DNA from 2 places in the Oerskovia sp. NPDC060338 genome. Region 2 is predicted to be linked to the other one. Evidence: riboswitches for the same ligand, from Rfam matches in the RefSeq annotation. Region 2 holds a riboswitch; the other holds the start of a gene.
What was found. A riboswitch is a leader RNA that binds a small molecule or an ion and turns the genes downstream of it on or off. The one in region 2 is predicted to bind cyclic di-AMP.
Positions count from the first base shown of each region.

Region 1: it holds a riboswitch for cyclic di-AMP, as region 2 does, so the genes downstream of both, ACFWGN_RS02410 (C40 family peptidase) here and ACFWGN_RS20160 (C40 family peptidase) in region 2, are expected to answer to the same signal.

Region 1 is NZ_JBHXCQ010000002.1:78,383-82,788, forward strand. It holds gene ACFWGN_RS02395 (uridine kinase) at 1-29, opposite strand, end outside; gene ACFWGN_RS02400 (hypothetical protein) at 42-242, opposite strand; gene ACFWGN_RS02405 (histidine-type phosphatase) at 389-1,843, shown strand; gene ACFWGN_RS02410 (C40 family peptidase) at 1,957-2,760, opposite strand; cyclic di-AMP (ydaO/yuaA leader) riboswitch at 2,761-2,956, opposite strand; partial or broken gene ACFWGN_RS02415 (DUF4287 domain-containing protein) at 3,132-3,419, opposite strand; gene ACFWGN_RS02420 (hypothetical protein) at 3,952-4,406, shown strand, end outside.
Region 2 is NZ_JBHXCQ010000019.1:47,671-52,076, reverse strand. It holds gene serC (phosphoserine transaminase) at 1-775, opposite strand, end outside; gene ACFWGN_RS20165 (metal-dependent transcriptional regulator) at 908-1,624, shown strand; cyclic di-AMP (ydaO/yuaA leader) riboswitch at 1,845-2,034, shown strand; gene ACFWGN_RS20160 (C40 family peptidase) at 2,184-2,822, shown strand; gene ACFWGN_RS20155 (universal stress protein) at 3,134-4,078, shown strand; gene ACFWGN_RS20150 (ABC transporter permease) at 4,162-4,406, opposite strand, start outside.

The DNA of each region.
Region 1 (4,406 bases), on a different contig from region 2:
ACCTCAGGACCGACAGGCTCGACGCGCATCGGGTCAGGATGTCACGACGTCGCGAGCAGCCCGAGGACCCAGCGGACGGACAGCCGCCCGGCGACGGCGATCTGGTCCGGGGAGGCACCGGCCTCGGCCGCCGCAAAGACGGCCTCCGCGACCGGTCCGAGGTCACGCTCGCCGGGCGCCTCCGGCAGGTCGGCCGCGAGCGCGGACAGGACGGCGAGCGCCGACGCAGGAGACGGATCCACGCGTCGAACCTACCAACGGGCGCGGGTCGACACACGACCATGACGGCGAGCAGCGCGCGGCGCCGTCGCCCACCGTTCATCTGCGACCCCTGCGCTTCACCTGCGCCGCCCCGGTCGTTCATGGGACCCACCTACCGTCCGTCGACGTGACCCCACGAACCAGCACCTCAGCACTTTCTCGCGCGGCTCTCGCCGTGCCCTCGGCCATGGCGATCGCCCTCACCCTGGGCCTCTCGGGGTGCGCCGCGGCCGACTCCGACGGCTCGGCAGGCACTGCGAGCACCCCCACGACCTCGGCCGACCCCGACGCGATCCTGCCCGGCCTCGGCTCCAAGAGCCCCTACCCCGTCCCCGGCGACGTCACGCTGTCTGCGCCGCCCGCCGGCTACGAGGCGGTCCTCACGCAGTCGATCGCCCGCCACGGGTCGCGCGCCCTGTCGTCCAAGAAGTACGACGACCTCAGCCTGCAGGTGTGGGAGGCCGCCGAGGAGAGCGACAGCCTCACGGCCCTGGGCACCGAGCTGCACGACGCGCTCACCGAGCTCGTCGAGGCGAACGAGACGGTGGGCTACGGCAACCTGAGCGCCCGCGGGATCCGCGAGCAGCAGGACCTCGGCGCGCGCACCGTCACGAGGCTCCCGTCGCTCTTCGACCGCATCGTCGACGAGCAGGGCTCGATCTCGGTCTCGTCCTCGGGCAAGGAGCGCGCCACGGACAGCGCGCTCAACTTCGTCGAAGGTCTGACGGCGCAGAACCCGACGGCAGGAGGGATGGTCGGTGAGGTCGAGGTCGACACGGCGACGCTCTACTTCCACGACACCGACGCCGCGTACCTCGAGTTCGAGGACACCGACCCGCGCCTCGACGTCGTGGCCGACGAGCTCGACGAGCTCCCGGAGACCAAGGAGGTCTCGCGGCGGATGCTCGAGCGCCTGTACTCCCCCGCGTTCGTGGACCGCCTCGAGAACGGCGACTTCGCCTTCACCGACCGGGGCAAGGGCGAGACCCAGGTCGAGGACGAGGTCGACGCCGCGGACATGCTCTACAACGCCTACATCATCACCTCGGGCATGGGCGACGAGATCTCGACCGACTGGAGCCGCTTCGTCACGGCCGAGGACGCCGAGTGGTTCACCTACCTCAACGACGCCGCGGACTTCTACGAGAAGGGCCCGGGCTTCGAGGGCGAGGACGTGACCTACCGCATGGCCGACGTGCTGCTGGACGACTTCCTGACGACGCTCACGGACGGGGCCGCACAGGGATCCCCCGGCGCCGTCTTCCGGTTCGCGCACGCCGAGGAGATCATCCCGTTCGCTGCGCTCCTGCGGCTCCCGGGCAGCGAGGTCAAGCAGGCAGAGGGAGACCTCTTCACCTACGACACCAACCCGTGGCGGGGCGAACAGGTCACCCCCATGGCCGCGAACGTCCAGTGGGACACGTTCGCCGACGCGTCCGGGCAGACCGTCACCCGCGTGCTCTACAACGAGCACGAGGTGACCCTCACCGCACCGTGCGTGCCGGTCGCCGAGGGGTCGCCGTTCTACACGACGGACGAGCTGGTGCGCTGCCTGCCGGAGATCGCCCCCGCGGTCGGCTGATCGCCGGGGGCTTCGGGATCGATCGCGTCCCGCCGTCGAGGCGGGCCCCAGGGTCCGGGAACGCACGAGGCCCCGTCCACAGTCCTGTGGACGGGGCCTCGTGGGCGGGAAGATCAGCCGACGCGGACGAACGTCGGGTTGTTCTGCCAGATCTTGCTGTACTTGACGGTGCTGCCCGGGGTCGTGGCCTCGATCTGCATGCCGTTGCCGGCGTAGATCGCGACGTGACCGGGGGTCCAGATGATGTCGCCGGGGCGAGCCTCGGAGGCCGAGACGGCGGTGCCCGCGTTGCGCTGCGCACCGGACTGGTGCGGGAGCGAGACGCCGAGCTGGCCGTACACGTACTGGACCAGGCCCGAGCAGTCGAAGCCGCTGGGCGAGGAACCGCCGTAGACGTAGGGCACGCCCACGTACTTCATGGCGATGTCGACGACCGACGAGCCGGAGGCCGCGGGCGCCGGAGCGGCGGCCTGGACCGTCTGCGTCGCGGCGGGCGTCGCACGCTCGACCGTGCGCGAGGCCGCGGCGGCGCGCTGCGGTGCAGGGGCGGGGGTCGGCTCGGGCTCGGGCTCGGGCTCGGGCTCCGGCGCGGGGGTGACCGCGACGGGGGCCTGCTCGATCGCGAGCGCCGCGTCGGCGGCGACCGTGACGACGGGGCTGGTCTGCAGTGCTTCGCGTGCCTGAGCGGTGACGGCGGCGAGGTCGACCGTGCCGACCGACGTCTTCGCCTGGTCGGTCGAGGGGGCTGCGTTCGCCGGGGCCGTGAAGACCGAGATCAGCAGACCGGACGACGCCGCGACGACTGCGCTGCGGCGGGCGACCGAGCTGACGCTCGACGCGGCGGAGCGCCCGAGCGACGTCAAGGGGGTGATGGGGCGGTGCGCAGCACGGTGGCGCGCGGAAGGACGTGAGGTCACGAGTGTTCTCCTGGACGCCTGAGAGGTCAGCTGTCGGGTTCGGGTCGGAGAAGCTCTACCCGGCCGTGCGGACCGAGGTCCGTGCGGCTTCACCCCAAGGACACCGTCTCCGGTGCCCACAAGAATGGGTCCCCCACCCCTGTCATGGGTGTAGTTCGTGGCCTCGGGAGGTGACAGGGTTCGGCGTCCACCCGAGGGCTCCGGCGAGAAGGTTCTCTGCGAAGCAGAATCGACGGTACATGGCAAGCGACGGATTGTCACAGTGAGGTAACGAACTCCGCGAGTCGGACATCGATCCCTTTCGACGACGAACCGCACCTTCCACGGGAGGGCGCGGCACGCCGTCGGGCACCTCGGGGCGCCCCGCCCCAGGCCGGCTTGGTCGCCTTGCCGTCCAACCACAAGGTGTCCGACTCGTCGCGGTGCGTACCCGTCGATCCCACGTGCTTGCTGTCGATCGTGGGGCCCTTCTTGATGACGTGGACGAGCGCCATCGCATGGCCGCGACCCAGGTCGTAGTCCTCCTTGAGCCACTCCACGATCACGCCGGCCTTGACCGACGGGTCGTCGTAGCCCTTCTCCTGCGCGATCGTCAGGAGCTCGCGCGGGGTGAGCCCCGTCTTGTCCTCGATGGTGTCCAGGTACGCCTGAAACGACATGGGAATCCTCGGCTCTCTCGGTCCAGCAGGTGCGGTCGAGGGGCAGACCGCACGGACCGGCAGAACTCATCGGTCCGGACGCGGGGCCTGCTTGCCGCGCAGCGCGTCGATCCCTGCCGTCTGCGCGTCGGCCCTCGACTGCGCTCGACCGTCCACAGGCCACGCGGTACACCCGGACCGCGCCGGGCGACCTTTGCTACTGTCCCCTACGACTGCTACGACTCCAGGGGGAATCGATGTCTTCGATGGTCGGTGCGGACGTCGGTCCACGTCGCGGGCACCGGGTCCGACGTGGAGAAGATCGCCGGGGACATCCGACGCGCGACGAACATCCGAGACGAGTCGGAGCTGGTCCTCGATCACGAGACAACGACCCGCGGACCGTCACTCTTGCCGACGGCCCCCAGCACGGCTATTCCGGCCCAGGGGACACGTGGTGCTGGCAGCACAGCGACTACTGGGACATGGACAGGGCCGCTCTCTTCATTCAAGCCGCGATCACCGTGGGACGAGACGAGCTGGTGGCCGTCCGATGAGACGCAGGCACCAAGCACTCGTCGTCATGTCCTTGCTGGCCTGCCTCACGACAGGATGCACCGGCCCCGAGAGATCGGTGGAGTCGATGCAGGACGTCAAGGCCGTCGCCGAGCAGGGCGAAGAGCTGCTCGGCGAGGTACGCACGGCGATCGACCAGGCCGTGGGGCCGGTCGTGTGGGAGGAGGAGCGCGACGAGCACTTCACCGAGACGGGCGAGGTCATCGACGGAATCCGCCTCGAGGAGTACAGGTCGGCGAACTGGGTGATCGACGAACCTCTCGTCGCGGACCCCGACACATGGACCGCAGCCCTCGAAGCCACAGCATCGACGCTTCAGGACCACGGGTACTCGACCGACACCCAGGTCCTCGGTCCCGAGGAGCACGCCGTCGTCGTCTGGCACGACGACACGGGGCGAAGCGTCGAGCTCGGCGGCAGCTCGGCCACCGT
Region 2 (4,406 bases):
CGAGCGTCGAGACCGACGGCGTGTTGAGCGTCTGGTCCTGGCGCGAGTTCGTCAGTGCGGCCTGGAGCGAGAGGAACTCGGGGACCCACCGGTCGCCGGACTCGATCTCCTCGAGGCGCGCGACGGCGTCGGGCGACAGGATCGCGACCCAGAGCCCGCCGTCGGACCCGAAGACCTTCTGCGGCGCGAAGTAGTAGACGTCGGTCTCGGCGAGGTCGACCGGGAGGGCGCCCGCGCCCGACGTCGCGTCCACGAGGGTCAGCGCACCCTGCTCGCGCGACCCCTGGACGCGGCGCACGGGGGCCATGGCCCCCGTCGAGGTCTCGTTGTGGGGCCAGGCGTAGACGTCGACGCCGTCCGCGAGCTGCGGAACCGCGACCGACCCCGGGGGAGCGGTGATGACCTGCGAGGGCTCGAGGAACGGTGCGCGCGTGGTCGCTGTCGCGAACTTGGCGCCGAACTCGCCGAACGCGGCGTGCTGGGCGCGCTCGCGCACCAGGCACAGCGTCGCGACGTCCCAGAATGCCGACGAGCCGCCGTTGCCGAGCACGACCTCGTACCCCTCGGGGGCGTCGAACAGGTCCGTGAGGCCCGAGCGGATCCGGCGGACCAGGGACTTGACCGGCGCCTGGCGGTGGGACGTGCCGAGCACGGACGTGCCGGCCTCGACGAGCGCGCGCACCTGTGCGTCGCGGACCTTGGAGGGGCCGCAGCCGAAGCGGCCGTCGCTGGGCAGCAGGTGCGGGGGGACGGTGATCTGGGTGGGCTCAGGCACAGGGCAACGATAGTCCGGCCTGGCGCGAACACCGTCGGGCGTCCACAATGTCGGTGGCTCGGACCTAAACTAGGGTCAGCGGCCCGCCGGTGCGGCAGGTGCCCCCAAGCCCTCAAGCGACAGGAGCGCGACGTGACCGACCTGATCGACACCACCGAGATGTATCTGAAGACCATCTACGAGCTCGACGAGGAGGGCATCGTCCCCCTGCGTGCGCGCATCGCAGAGCGACTCGGACACTCGGGACCCACCGTCTCCCAGACGGTGGCCCGCATGGAGCGGGACGGTCTCGTCGTCGTGACGGGGGACCGTCACCTCGAGCTCACCCCGGACGGCCACTCCAAGGCCCAGCGCGTCATGCGCAAGCACCGCCTCGCGGAGCGCCTGCTGACGGACGTCATCAAGCTCGACTGGGAGTTCGTGCACGTCGAGGCCTGCCGGTGGGAGCACGTCATGAGCGAGCTCGTCGAGAAGCGCCTCATCGGCCTGCTCGACCACCCGCACTACGACCCGTACGGCAACCCCATCCCGGGGCTCTCGGAGCTGGGTGAGGACATCCAGGAGATCGAGTACCTCGACGGCGTGGTCTCCCTGCCCGCGTACGTGGCCGCCGCGGACCGTGCGGGGCGCGAGCCCGGCGGGCTGCGCGTCGTCGTGCAGCGCATCGCGGAGCCGCTCCAGACGGACACGGACCTGCTGGCCCGCATCGCGGCCGCGGGCATCCTGCCGCGTCAGGAGGTCACGGTCACGCCGGAGGCGGGGTCGTTCACGGTGTCCGCGGAAGGCGCGGAGACGGTCCTCGACCTGCCCGACGACGTCGCTCGCCACATCTTCGTCACCGCGCCCTGAGCGCAGCGCACGCCGCGTCCTACCACCGCCCCGCACTCCCGTCGTGGGGTGCGGGGCGGGGTGCGTCCGGGCCGTTCGCGGGGTGCCCGGGGCAACGATCCTGTGGTGGTTCGTCCTGCTATACCAGGCTTTTCCAGGGCGTCGTGACGGGAACGTGACATTCACCCGGAGGTCGTGTACGTTCGGTTCTGCTTCACGGATGAATCGTCCGTCGAGGCCCTCACGCGGAACGCCGAACCCTGTCACCGCGAGAGGAGCACCACGACCCGATGACAGGGACGGGGGACCCAAATTCGGGTACCGGAAACGGTGCCCTTGGGGTGAAGCCAGACGGACCTCGGTCCTGACGGCCGGGTGATTCTCCCACCCGAACCCGACAGCTGACCTCGCAGGCGTCCAGGAGAGGTATCCAGTGAACGCAGTCACGACCGGCGCACGCCACCGTGCAGCGCGACGCCCGCTTTCCACACTTGCTTCGGCGGCGACGGCTTCCTCCGTCGGCCGCCGCACCGCTGTCGTCGCTGCCTCGTCGGGACTGATCGTCTCGATGCTCGGCGCGATGCCCGCCACCGCTGCGCCCGTCGACCACGACACGGCCAAGCTCAACACCGTCGACCTGAACGCACTCACGACGCAGGCCCGCGCCGCGCTCGAGTCCGCTCCGTCCGTCACGGTCGCCGCTGAGGCCGGCTTCACGATCGAGAGCGCGGCCGTCGCCGTGACCCCCGCTCCTGAGCCCGAGCCCGAGCCGGTCGTCGAGCGTGCCACGCAGGCCACCTCGCGTTCCGCGGCCCGCACCGCGACCACCTCTGCCACGACCTCCACGACCGAGAAGGCGGCTTCGGTCTCCGTCCCGGCCTCGGCCAACGGCAGCGCGATCGTCTCGATCGCCAGCCGCTACGTGGGCGTCCCGTACGTCTACGGGGGCACCACCCCGGACGGCTTCGACTGCTCCGGCTTCACGAGCTACGTCTTCGCACAGGTCGGCATCACGCTGCCTCGCCAGTCGAGCGCCCAGGGCAACGTCGGCACCAAGGTGTCGCGCGCCGACGCCCAGCCCGGCGACCTGATCTGGACCCCCGGCCACATCTCGATCTACGCCGGTGACAACATGCAGATCGACGCGCCGCGCCCCGGCAAGACGATCCAGTTCCGTCAGATCTGGCAGTCGAACCCCACGTTCATCCGCGTCGCCTGAGAACCCGCAAGGTCCTCTGAGCGGCTCGCTCGCACAGAACCCCGTCGCCCCGCCTCGTGCGGGACGGCGGGGTTCTGTCGTCGGCCCCGGTGGTCAGCACCGGCGGAGTGCTGCGAGGCCCCTCCTGCGCCAGGAGGCGACCGTCTCGGGAGCTGTTCCGGCGCCGGGGACACGGAGGAGGGCGGGCATCAGGGGTGCTGACACCGCGATGACGCACGACAGGAACGAACCCTGTGCCTCGGTGGACTTTGCCTGTTCTTTCGATAGGTTTGTCTCAGGATGGTGCTTCGCCATCGGGAGGAGATGAAACCATGACTCGTGCAGAGATCGTGCTCGTCGGGGTCGACGGTTCGGCGCCCAGCCTGCACGCCCTGGACTGGGCTGCTGCGTACGCGCGACAGGTCGGCTGGCCCCTGCACGTCGTGTGTTCGTACTCGCTCCCGTCGTTCACCGCGGCCTCGCTCGACGGCGGCTACGCGGCCCTGGACGACACCGCGATCCAGGAGGGCGCCAAGGCCGTCCTGGCCGAGGCCACCCAGCGTGCCGAGGCGGCGGGCGTCAGGACGACCGCCGCGATAGCGACCGGTGACGCAGCAGGCGTCCTGGTCGAGCTCTCCAAGGACTACGGCCTCGTGGTCGTCGGGACACGGGGCCGTGGTGGGTTCACCGAGCGTCTGCTCGGCACCGTCTCGTCGGCGCTGCCTGCGCACTCGCGGTGCCCCACGGTCGTCGTCCCGCTCAAGTCGGGCGGGGACGACGGTGACCTCCCGGCGATCCAGCCGCTCAAGCGGATCGTGGTCGGCGTCGACGGCTCGCCGTCCGCGGACATCGCGCTGCGGCACGCCATCAGGCAGGCCAGGGCGTGGGACGCCGAGCTCGTCGCGGTCGCCGGGGTGCCCGTGGGGGCCGGTGCGGGGCTGCTCGCGTGGCTGCCGGCCTCGATCGACCACCAGCAGGTCCTCGACGACATCACCGAGGGCCTCAACGTCATCGTGGACCGGCACGAGGCCGAGAACCCCGACGTCCCCATCAAGCGGATCGTCCTCGACGGCACGGGCGCCGAGCTCCTCACGGAGTTCTCGACGGCCTCGGACCTCGTCGTGGTCGGGTCGCGCGGGCGCGGAGGGTTCACGGGCCTGCTCCTGGGATCGACGAGCCAGGCCGTCCTGCACCACTCGGCCTGCCCGGTCATGGTCGTGACCAAGCGCTGCGAGGACGAGAAGCCCCCCGCGGCGAAGGACGCGACGACGGACTGAGGTCGCCCGCCCCCATGAGCACGCTCGAGCGGGCGTGACCCTCGAGGTCACGCCCGCTCTGACGTGCCGACGGTCTGGCGGGATCAGTTGCGGGTGCGGTACAGGTGCATCGTGATCGGCGCGAAGACGGCCGTGAGCAGTACCGAGGCCAGCAGCACCCAGCCGATCTGGTCGAACGTCGCGGTGCCCGCCATGAGTGCGCGGACCGCAGTCGCGAGGTGGCTCACGGGGTTGATCTCGGCCCAGGCGCGCAGCGCGGAGGGCATGGTGTCCGGGTTGACGAAGATGTTCGACGCGAAGGTCAACGGCATGAGGACCAGCATCGAGA